Regions from separate parts of the Pontibacter sp. YIM B11418 genome, predicted to be linked through region 1. Evidence: riboswitches for the same ligand, from Rfam matches in the RefSeq annotation. Region 1 holds a riboswitch; the other holds the start of a gene.
The links. Region 1 has a riboswitch for S-adenosylmethionine ahead of AC4QZR_RS13615 (O-acetylhomoserine aminocarboxypropyltransferase/cysteine synthase family protein). Riboswitches for the same ligand answer to the same signal wherever they lie in the genome.
Positions count from the first base shown of each region.

Region 2: linked by a shared signal. The riboswitch ahead of metH (methionine synthase) and the one ahead of AC4QZR_RS13615 (O-acetylhomoserine aminocarboxypropyltransferase/cysteine synthase family protein) in region 1 are both predicted to bind S-adenosylmethionine.

Region 1 is NZ_JCAEMH010000005.1:180,551-186,411, reverse strand. It holds gene AC4QZR_RS13625 (phosphoribosylaminoimidazolesuccinocarboxamide synthase) at 1-381, opposite strand, end outside; gene AC4QZR_RS13620 (SDR family oxidoreductase) at 559-2,043, opposite strand; SAM riboswitch class I at 2,300-2,402, shown strand; gene AC4QZR_RS13615 (O-acetylhomoserine aminocarboxypropyltransferase/cysteine synthase family protein) at 2,694-4,028, shown strand; gene AC4QZR_RS13610 (homoserine O-acetyltransferase family protein) at 4,028-5,086, shown strand; gene AC4QZR_RS13605 (homoserine dehydrogenase) at 5,067-5,861, shown strand, end outside.
Region 2 is NZ_JCAEMH010000007.1:247,696-253,556, forward strand. It holds gene AC4QZR_RS17875 (ribonucleoside-diphosphate reductase subunit alpha) at 1-555, opposite strand, end outside; gene AC4QZR_RS17880 (ribonucleoside-diphosphate reductase small subunit) at 905-1,864, opposite strand; gene rplU (50S ribosomal protein L21) at 2,513-2,821, shown strand; gene rpmA (50S ribosomal protein L27) at 2,893-3,162, shown strand; gene AC4QZR_RS17895 (hypothetical protein) at 3,236-3,868, opposite strand; SAM riboswitch class I at 4,257-4,366, shown strand; gene metH (methionine synthase) at 4,437-5,861, shown strand, end outside.

The sequences.
Region 1 (5,861 bases):
GCCTTCAGGAAGCGCCACACCGCACACACTGCGTTTGCCTTCTTTGTACTCGCGCCAGGCGTGCCCGGCCAGGTATCCTCTGATCACCATCTCTACTTTGTAAGGTTCGCAGCGGTAGCCAATGGTCACGTTCGGGTCTGGCGTCGATAGCACCCAGTTCGGCACCAGGTCCGAAGTAGCTTTCAGATTGATGCTCGCTATTTGGTTCAATACCTGACCTTTATAAGGTATAGCTCTTGGCAGCACCACATCGAAAGCCGAAATACGGTCTGTTGCTAAAACGGCTAGTCGGTTTTCAAAATAATAAACGTCGCGTACTTTGCCTCTGTAAAAACCGGTCTGCCCGGCGAAGGAGAAATTCGTTTCTTTTATGGCCTCCATTAGGTCTGTTAGGTTTGAGAAAGGCAAAGTTAAAATATTTTTTCTCGGTGAGCGTGATAAGGTATAGGTATAAATGTAAAATGCCTGCGCAGAAGAGGTAAGCATCTGAGTAAAGACACTGCTATATACTCTTAAGTATAGTGATAGTTTTATATTATGAAATCTATTGTTTGTACATTATCGAGAATGTTGTGTTGGCGGTGATAATTTGTCAATAAGCGGTTCCTGGTAATGAATGATGTTGTGCGCCATTCCTTTAAAAATAACAAAATGGAAAGGGAGCATGGCATACCAGTATAGCCTACCAGCCAACCCATCCGGGCGGAAAGCGGCCAGTTGTTCCAGGTAGTTGCCATCGGCCTCGCGGCTTATTCTGAACTGCAGCCAAGCCTCGCCGGGAAGTTTCATTTCAGCATAAAGCAACAGACGGCCAACCTTGTAATCCACAGCCAGCACGCGCCAGAAATCGATCGAATCGCCGGTCTTTACGTCGATTGGGTGTCTTCGGCCGCGCTGCAAGCCAACGCCGCCCACCATTTTGTCGAGCAGGCCACGTAGCTCCCACAGGAAATCAGTCTTGTACCAACCACGCTCACCGCCGATACGCAAAATGTTATCCATCACCTCCTCAGGGGCTCTGTCGAAGCGCATACGCTGCCGGTCGGTGAGCACGCCGTGTTCTGGTATTTGTACAAAATCCATAAAATCGAGTTGCATATTGCCACTCACCAGTGCATCCTTCCAGCTCGAGACTACCATGTTCTGTTCCATCTTGGTAAAAGCCAGATTGAGAGCACTCTCGTAGCTCAGGCACTTGTGCGGGATCAACTGCTGTATGCTGCTGTCTTTCACCACCGCATCGTTGCGCAGACTCTCCACTAGGCTGCGGGCTAATGTGTAATTGGTGCTCGTGACAAAGTACAACCAGTAAGAAGAAAGCTTGGGTGTGAGCACTGGCAAGGTATAGATGCGTCGTTTCAGGTTTCGGACTTTAGCCAGTTGCAACAGCATTTGCTTGTAGGTGAGCACATCAGGCCCGCCAATCTCGAAACGCCTGTCATAACAGTCGGTGCGGCCGAGCACCTCAATCAGGTAAAACATGACATCGCGTATGGCAATGGGCTGACAGCGGGAGTTGAGCCAGCGGGGTGTTACCATTACCGGAAGCTTCTCCACCAGGTCACGGATGATCTCGAAAGAAGCGCTGCCCGAACCGATGATAATCGCGGCGCGGAGTACTGTTAGCCTCGCTTTGCCCTGGGCGAGCACGTCCTCCACCTGCCGGCGTGAGGTCAGGTGCTTCGACAAATGCGCGTCGTTGGCAATGCCGCTGAGGTAGATCACCTGCTTGGCACTAGTTGTATCAAGGTAGTTGACGAAGTTCAAAGCAGAAGCTTTCTCGGCCTCCCCAAAGTCTGCGGAGCCGGAGCCCATGGAGTGCACCAGGTAGTAGGCGGCGTCTATGTTACGGGGTAAATCCTGCAAACTTTCCGGCTTGAGCAGATCTCCTTTTACCACCTGTACTTTATCCTGCAGACTCTCAGGCAACTCGAAGCGACGCGGGTCCCGGACAAGGCAAACGACCTCGTGTTGTGCCTCTATCAGCACAGGCAGGAGTCGTTTGCCAATGTAGCCGTTTGCGCCGGTCAGGAGTATCTTCATCAGGGTTTGTCAGGTATTTTATACCTGCACAACAGGTATAGCTTCGTATTGTTATGAGAAAGCAATTATACTTATTCAAAGATAGTAAATCAACAGGTATAAATGGTTTGTATTATACAGTATGTAAGTTGCTGATAGGCAGATGTGTGAAATTGATTTATTAGAGGAACTTGCAATTATTTTAAATAATTATTTGGATTATTTAAAATGCTGCTCTAGCTTTGCATCATCAAGTCTGATATCCCTTGTGGGTATCGATTTATAAAGAAGCGCGGAGAGACAGGCTCTGTGAAGCGCTAGCAACCAGCCCCGAGCAAGGTGCTAATTCCTGATTCCGGAAGTCCGGATGTATATAAATTGATAACGTTATGGAAAAGGGAACCAAGCCAACACAACTTCTTTTATTTTTTACACTGGCAGCTCAAAGCCCGGTTCTTTCGCATGCCTATACCTGTGCTACTACCTGCTGTAGCCGAATGTGCATGTGTTGCTGCTGCTGTTGCTAGCGCGACCAACCCCCAAACTTTTTGCTGCAATGCCGTCGTGCCTCAGGTAGATCCTGTGAGCGTCCGACTGTAGCCATTTCATTCTTCTTGTCTTAAAACAAGCTAATCTATTCTATATTTTTCAAAATTTTAAACAGCACGACTATGCCTAATACACTTCATTTCGAAACGCTTCAATTACACGCCGGCCAGGAAATCGACCCAACCACCCGTTCCCGCGCTGTGCCCATTTACCAGACTTCTTCCTACGTTTTCAAAGACGCCGAGCACGGAGCCAATCTGTTTGCGCTGAAGGAGTTCGGTAACATCTATACCCGCATCATGAACCCGACCACCGATGTGTTTGAGAAGCGCATTGCCGCTTTGGAAGGCGGTGTGGCGGCAGTGGCCGTGGCCTCGGGACAAGCAGCGCAATTCATTGCGCTAAACAACATCCTGCAGGCCGGCGACAATTTCGTATCCTCCAGCTTCCTTTACGGCGGTACTTACAACCAATTCAAGGTATCCTTTAAGCGGTTAGGTATAGAGGTGCGCTTTGCCGAAAGCGACGAACCGGAAAGCTTTGCGCAATTGATCAACGAAAACACGAAAGCGATCTACGTGGAAACGATCGGCAACCCTCGCTTCAACATTCCTGACTTTGAGGCCATCGCTGCAGTGGCCAAAGCAAACAATATTCCGCTGGTAGTGGATAATACTTTTGGGGCAGGTGGCTACCTGTTCAGACCAATTGAGCACGGTGCTAACGTGGTAGTAGAGTCGGCAACCAAGTGGATCGGCGGGCATGGCACCAGCATTGGCGGCGTGATCGTGGACGGCGGCAACTTTAACTGGGGCAACGGCAAATTTCCGCAGTTCTCGGAGCCGTCAGAAGGCTATCATGGACTCAACTTCTGGGAGGTATTCGGCGCTGACGGGCCATTTGGCAACATCGCCTTTGCCACCAGGGCACGAGTAGAGGGCTTGCGAGATTTTGGTCCGGCGCTTAGTCCTTTCAACTCTTTCCTGCTGCTGCAAGGTCTGGAGACACTCTCACTGCGGGTGGACCGCACCGTGCAGAATGCGCAGGCGCTGGCCGAGTGGCTGGAGCAGCACGAGCAGGTAGAAAGCGTGAACTACCCGGGACTGCCTTCCAGCAAGTACCACGGCCTGGCCAAGAAGTACCTGAAAAGAGGGTATGGCGGCGTGCTCTCCTTTAACCTGAAAGGGGACAAAAAGCAGACGGAAGTTTTTGTGAACAGCCTGCAACTGATCAGTCACCTGGCCAACCTGGGCGATGCCAAAACCCTGATCATACACCCGGCCTCTACTACCCACCAGCAACTTTCGGAGCAGGAGCAGCAGAGTGCGGGTGTAACGCCAACGCTACTGCGCCTGTCCGCAGGTATAGAGCACCTTGATGATATAATCGCTGACTTGGAACAGGCTTTCGCTAAGGTAGGTCAGCAGAACAACCAAGCCGTTTTGAACGAAGCATAATGCCTGAACAATTAAATTTTCATTACCAGAAACAGTTTCAGTTGGAGTCGGGAGCCTCGCTTCCCGGCTTCCAACTGGCCTATACAACCTATGGACAACTCAACAGAGAAAAAAGCAATGTGGTGTGGGTATGCCACGCCCTCACGGGCAGCTCGGACTTCACTGACTGGTGGGGCGAATTATTTGGCGAGGGAAAACTATACGACCCGGTGGACTGGTTTGTGGTTTGTGCGAACACCTTGGGTGGCTCCTATGGATCCACGGGACCACTTGCAGTTAATCCGGAAACGCTGCAACCCTACTACCACAGCTTCCCGCAACTGACCAACCGCGACATTGTGCGGGCCTTCGATCTGCTGCGGCAGGACTTAGGTATAGCACAGGTGCATACCTTGCTAGGCGGCTCGCTGGGCGGGCAGCAGGCACTGGAGTGGGCCATTTTACAGCCGGAGGTTTTCCAAAATCTGATCCAGGTAGCCTCCAATGCGCGGCATTCGGCCTGGGGCATCGCCTTCAATGAAAGCCAGCGCATGGCCATCCGGCAGGACCCAACCTGGGCGACCAATACACGGGAAGCAGGTATAGCGGGACTCAAAACGGCCCGTGCCATCGCCATGCTTTCTTACAGGCACTATACCTGCTACGAAGAGAGTCAGCAGGAGCCGGGCAACAGCATCACCGACGATTTCAGGGCGGCCTCTTACCAGGTATATCAAGGTGAAAAACTGGCCAGTCGCTTCAATGCCTATACCTACTGGCTCCTCTCCAAAGCCATGGACTCGCATAACATTGGCCGCGACAGGGGAGGAGTCGAGAAGGCCTTGGGTCGACTTCAGGCCAAAGCGCTTTTTGTCGGGGTGGACACTGACCTGCTCTTTCCGATAGAAGAGCAGGCGCAACTAAACCGGCTAGTGCCGGGCTCCCGCTTCGCACTCCTCCACTCCGGCTACGGGCACGACGGTTTTTTGGTGGAAACGGCACAGCTCACGCAGGCCATCCGGGAATTTTATGAAACAGAAACAGTAAAGCACATTCACTATGAAAATACAGAAGTTTAAAAAACGCATCGGACTGATCGGCTTTGGCTGCGTTGGGCAGGGATTGTATGATGTGGTGGAAGCGAACCGGCACCGTGGCTGGGAAATCGGCAGTATCTGTGTCAGGGACAAAGAAAAACCACGCTCCCTGCCAGCCTCCGCCTTCACCTATGATGTGCAGGAGGTACTGCAGGATCCAAGCCTCGATATCATTGCAGAGTTGATCAGCGATCCCAAAGAGGCGCTTGTTATAATCCGGCAAGCCCTGCAGCAGGGCAAAACCGTGGTGTCGGCCAACAAAAAAGTGGTTGCCGAAAACCTGCCGGAACTGATCCAGCTGCAGCAGCGGCACGGAGGTGTGTTGTTGTATGAAGCCTCCGTGTGCGGCAGTATACCTGTGCTGCGCACACTTGAGGCCTACTATGGCTCGGAGCCGCTGGTGGAAGTGCGCGGGATTCTGAATGGATCTTCTAATTATATATTAAGTAAGCTGCACGCAGAGCACGGTGATTTTCAGTCTGCCCTGGCGCAGGCGCAGGAACTGGGATTTGCAGAGGCCGACCCGTCGCTGGACGTGGAGGGAACGGATGCGCTGCACAAACTTTGCATTATGGCGGCGCATGCCTATGGTTTGCTGGTGCACCCGGATGAGGTGCTGCACTTTGGTATCCACCATATTACCTCCGAAGCCGTTGAACTGGCCGATGCATTAGGTTGCCGGATCAAGCTGGTCGGGTCTTTAAAAGCTGCCGCAGACGGAGAGGTTGCACTACAGTTGCTGCCAACGTTTATACCT
Region 2 (5,861 bases), on a different contig from region 1:
AGATTCGATGTCCTCCTTGTGGATACCCACGGCCACACGCATCAACATATGCTGCGGGCGCTCCACAATCTTGCCATCAAGGCGAAGCAGGTATGAGCGCTCCAGCGTTTTGTATCCAAAATAATCGTAGTTGTAGTCCCGGTCGTAGATGATGGTCGAGTCCAGCGTAGCGGCGTGCTTGCGGATGATCTCGTACACATCTTTGGCCAGCAGGGAAGCGTTCTCACCCGTTTTCGGGTCCTCGTAGGTATAGAGGCGCTTCATGGTGTTGGAGAAAGACTTGCTGGTCACCTTGTGCAGGCTCGAGATGGCCACACGGGCAGCCAGCACCGCGTAGTCGGGGTGTTTGGTCGTCAGCGACGCAGCCGTTTCTGCCGCCAGGTTGTCCAGCTCTATCGTGCTCACGCCGTCGTAAATGCCGTCAATTACTTTCTTGGCCACCTCAATTGGCGACACATAGTCCATGTTCAGACCATAGCACAGCTTCTCGATGCGTGCGGTAATTTTGTCGAATTTGACGGATTCGCGTCGGCCGTCTCGTTTAACTACTAACATAGCGTATACATTTAGCGGGTGTTAAAAGCCCGGGTTTTTATAAGGTGTAGGTATAAGAGAGCCGCTACCGATGCAGCGGGATGATACATGCTAATATTTTCATAGGGAAATACGTGTATATATACGCAATCCGTTGAAATACTATAGTTTAAAAGCTAAAGCCAATTGCTTTCACAAATTTGGAGGCGGATGCTCCGTCTGGCGACCTTTGCCAGGTATAAGGTCCGGTGTTGCAAGCATTGGCGCGGTCGGCTATACCTGTATCCGGAGGGTATAAGGTAATCTAGGAAGCGGCCGGACAAAAGCCCGGCGCTCTTTATCTCCTAAACTTACAAAGTAATTTCGTTGGTTAAAAGTCTTCGTCGAGCGAAAAAACATTTTTGTCTTTGTCGCCCATTACACCGGCTTTCTGGTACTCGCCCACGCGCTTCTCGAAGAAGTTGGTCTTGCCCTGCAGCGAGATCATCTCCATGAAGTCGAACGGGTTGGTGGCGTTGTAGATCTTGTTGCAACCCAGGGATACGAGCAGGCGGTCGGCCACAAACTCAATGTACTGGCTCATCAGCTTGGCGTTCATCCCGATCAGGTCAACCGGTAATGCGTCTGTCACAAACTCCTTCTCAAATTCCACGGCATCGCGGATGATCTCGTGCACACGGCTCTCAGGCAGCTTTTCGTTCAGCATAGAATAGAGCAGGCAGGCGAAGTCGCAATGCAGGCCCTCGTCGCGGGAGATCAATTCGTTTGAGAAGGTTAGACCCGGCATCAGGCCACGCTTCTTGAGCCAGAAGATAGAGCAGAAAGAACCGGAAAAGAAAATGCCTTCCACAGCCGCAAAAGCAATCAGGCGCTCCGTGAAGTTCTCGCTGTTGATCCACTTCAAGGCCCACTCACCTTTTTTCTTCACGCATGGCACCGTCTCCAATGCATTGAACAGGTAGTCTTTCTCAGACTGCTTCTTAATATAGGTATCGATTAGCAGGGAATAAGTCTCGGCGTGGATGTTCTCCATCATGATCTGGAAACCATAGAAGCAGCGGGCCTCCGGCAACTGCACTTCCTGCATGAAGTTAATAGCCAGGTTTTCGTTTACGATGCCGTCGGAGGCGGCGAAGAATGCCAGTACGTGGCTGATGAAATGGCGCTCGCCGTCGTTCAGGTTCTCCCAGTCCTTCTGGTCCTGCGACAGGTCGATCTCCTCGGCAGTCCAGAAGCTGGCTTCTGCCTTTTTATACATCTGCCACACCTCGTCGTGCTGTATCGGGAATAAAACAAAGCGATTTGGGTTTTCTTGTAGTATTGGCTCCATGCTCGTAAACTTTAATGTTTTTTAAACTAACAGCAACACTTCGTTGCTGCTTTATCAAATGTCAAACTCAACAGACGGTACACCATGTGGTGCATGCACTTGAGATAACAGGATTTCAAATATAGGGATAAGAACTTGAATTGGCGGGCTAAAGTTGTTCAATTTATTAACACTTTGTTAAGTGATTGATTGTCTGAAAATTGGGTCGAAATCAACAGTCTTGTTAACATGATATTGTTAACATATGTAATTGTTAAAATATAGTAAATAAAATATTAATTCATTGTTAAGTGAATAAAAGTACAACCTCATAGTGCTTGGTTAGGTGTAAAAGATGTTTTTGAAGGGATAAAATCCAAAAGACTGCCCTTTGGAGTGTTTCCCGGAAGATGAATTCCTGTAGCATCTCTTCGGGCTCTGTGGAAAACACGATTTCCGGAGGAAGCTGTCAAGGTGCTGCGGACTAGCGTGTTATGCTCGTTTTTGAGAGGTGCAAAATTATGAAGCAGAGATTTCAACAGCGTTATCCACATAGTTGTGGAGAGGATCTGGGAAAACAGAAAGAATTAGAAAACAATGATTTGCATATTAACTTTAAGTCCGCTAATTTTGCAGACTTAAATTTTTTTAAAACATACATTGAAGCTGATGTACGCAATTGTAGAAATCGCAGGTCAACAGACCAAAGTAGAGAGCGGTAAGTTCATCTACGCTAACAAGCTTTCCGGCAATGATGGTGACGCCGTTGAGTTCGCCAATGTTCTTCTTACTGATGATAATGGCACTATTACTTTAGGTGCTCCTTTCGTTAGCGGTGTTAAAGTGGTTGGTAAAATCCTTGGCAACGTGAAAGGCGACAAAGTGATCGTTTTCAAAAAGAAGAGAAGAAAAGGCTATCGTAAGAAAAATGGTCACCGCCAGCACTATACGAAAGTCCTGATCGAGAGCATTGGATAAGCAGTAAGAGGAAATTAATCGTAAAATCTTTCAGGCATGGTTCGTCCGCCTGAACTAAATAGTAAAAGAAAATGGCACACAAAAAAGGAGCTGGTAGTTCTAATAACGGCCGCGAGTCTCACTCAAAACGACTTGGTGTTAAGATTTACGGTGGTCAGGACATCATCGCCGGCAACATCATTGTAAGACAAAGGGGTACTTCACACCACCCAGGCAACAACGTGGGTATGGGCAAAGACCATACACTGTTCGCTATGACTGACGGTGTAGTTCAATTCAAAAAAGGCGTTAAGAACCGTTCATACGTTTCTGTAATTCCTAAGGTAGAAGCAGAAGCGTAAGCTTTACGGCCTATGCCGCCACTTTAGAGTGGCAAAACAAAAAAGGGATGCCATCGCATCCCTTTTTTGTTTTCTAGGCTTTTTGCTTCGGGGCAGGTATGGCTTCAGGTATAGCCGGGGAAACTTTCTCCTCCTTTCCTACCCGGCCACCCCTCCAGTAGGTATAGAGCCCGGCAGCTATACCTGCCACACAAAGTACATAGGCTGCAGTCAGGCTTTGGAAGGAAAGCGGTATACTGCTCAGCACCAAACCAAGGCCGGCAAGCCAGATCAAACCATAGCATAAGGGTGCGTGCACGGAGGGTGTGTAATTTGTCCTGAATCCGAGCAGGTGCAGGAGTTTGGGCGCTTCCGCTGCCAGCAGCACCATGTTTAGCAACAGGAAGAAAGCAAGCACATAGGGCGTGCCTTTCCAGTTCTGCGATATGGTAACCAGCAGGATATTGAGCAGCATAGGGAGCAGGGCAATGGCACCCAGCGTGCGGTAGCGGAGCGTGAGCAACATAAACCCGACCACGATCTGGGAGTAGGCGATGAAGCGGGCAAAGAGCCCCAGGCCGAACTCCGCCAGTTTCTCTTCCAACCAGACCGGCCCGATCAGGCCCGGGAACTTGTGCTCATAAAAGATCTTGGCCATACCTGCCGTGAAGAAGATGAGCCCCAGGAGAACGCTTATGCCGTTGAGCATGAATGTTTTGTAGTTCATGTGTATACCTGCCATGATGTTCTAAGCTGTTAAGGTATAGCCTTTTATAAATCCATCACGAAGAATTATACCAACCGGCTAATTATATAGACGATTGAGCTATACCTAAATTGAGATTAATGCGGCCTTCCGGAGCAAATAACTCAATATCAAAGTTTTATTCAGAAAAGGGCAACATGCCCGCAGTGTCTCCGTATACCTAAATAGAAAGAGTTATAGAGTGAAAACAATTAAACTCTTTTAGGAAAGGGATACTTATGGTATCCCTTTCTGTTTTTATACCTTTTTTCCGCAGTCCTTCGCCCTGTTTCCGCACTCCTTCCCACTATCTTCCTATTCTTTGGCAACAAAAATTCGCCTTTTGCGGATAAGTATGTATCTTTACAGCTTCTTATCAAGAAAGACCGAGGGACAGGGCCCTATGACGTCTTAGCAACCTTGTACCAGCCTGGTGCTAATTCCCTTCTCAGCTATACCTTGGCCGGGAAAAGATAAGAGAGTATACCTGCCTTTGGGTGTCCTTCTTGATAAGCGCATTTGTAGTCTTAACCAAGAGGGGAGCACCAACATGACCAAATCACATCCGATCTATACCTTGCTGCAGGAGCGCGTGCTCGTGCTCGACGGCGCCATGGGCACCATGATCCAGCGTTACCAGCTCTCCGAAGCCGATTTCCGTGGCGAGCGTTTTAAGGATCATCCGTCTGACCTGAAGGGCAACAACGACCTGCTCTCCATCACACGTCCGGATATTATTAGGGCTATTCATGCCGAGTACCTCGAGGCCGGTGCCGATATTATCGAGACCAATACCTTCAGTGGTACCAGCATCGCGATGGCCGATTATGGATTGGAGCATGTGGTGTACGAGATGAACTACGAGTCGGCAAAGATAGCCCGTGAGGCGGCCGATGAGGTAGAAACCAAAGATCCGGCGCACAAGCGTTTCGTAGCAGGCGCCATTGGCCCGACCAACCGCACGGCCTCTCTCTCTCCGGATGTCAACAACCCCGGTTTCCGCGCCATCACATTCGACCAACTGGTGGAAGCTTACTACGAGCAGGTACGCGGACTAGTAGACGGCGGAGCTGATTTACTGTTGGTAGAAACCGTATTTGACACCCTGAATTGCAAAGCGGCACTTTTCGCTATACAAGAGCACGTAAATAACGGCGGCAAAGAACTCCCCATCATGGTATCCGGCACTATTACCGATGCCAGCGGCCGTACCTTGTCCGGGCAGACAGTAGAAGCTTTCTGGAACTCGATTTCGCATGCGCCGATCCTGAGCGTGGGCTTTAACTGTGCGCTCGGTGCTCGTCAGCTCAAAACACACATCCAGGAGCTGTCGCGTATTTCGGACTGTTTCATCAGCGCTTACCCGAATGCCGGTCTGCCCAACGCCTTTGGCGGCTACGATGAAACGGCTCAGCAAATGGGCGCTATCGTGGAAGAGTACCTGAAAGAAGGGCTGGTGAACGTACTGGGTGGTTGTTGTGGCACCACGCCAATCCACACCAAAGTAATTGCAGACCTGGTGCGCAGGTATAAACCGCACGTTCCCACTCCCGTAGCCCCGCTCCCCCGCTACAGCGGCCTCGAGCCTCTCACCATAACCTCCGATACCCTTTTCGTGAATGTTGGCGAACGCACCAACGTGACCGGCTCCAAAAAATTCTCCCGCCTCATTGTTGACGGTAAGTTCGAAGAAGCCCTCTCGGTGGCCCGTCAGCAGGTAGAAGGCGGTGCCCAGATCATTGACGTGAACATGGACGAAGGTATGCTCGATTCGGAGCAGGCCATGGCCGATTTTCTTAACCTGATCGCCTCCGAGCCCGACGTTGCTAAACTGCCGATCATGATCGATTCCTCTAAATGGAGTGTAATTGAGTCCGGCCTGAAGCGAACGCAAGGCAAATCGATCGTTAACTCCATCTCTTTAAAAGAAGGCGAAGAAGAGTTTATCAGACTCGCCCGCAGAGTGCGCCAGTAC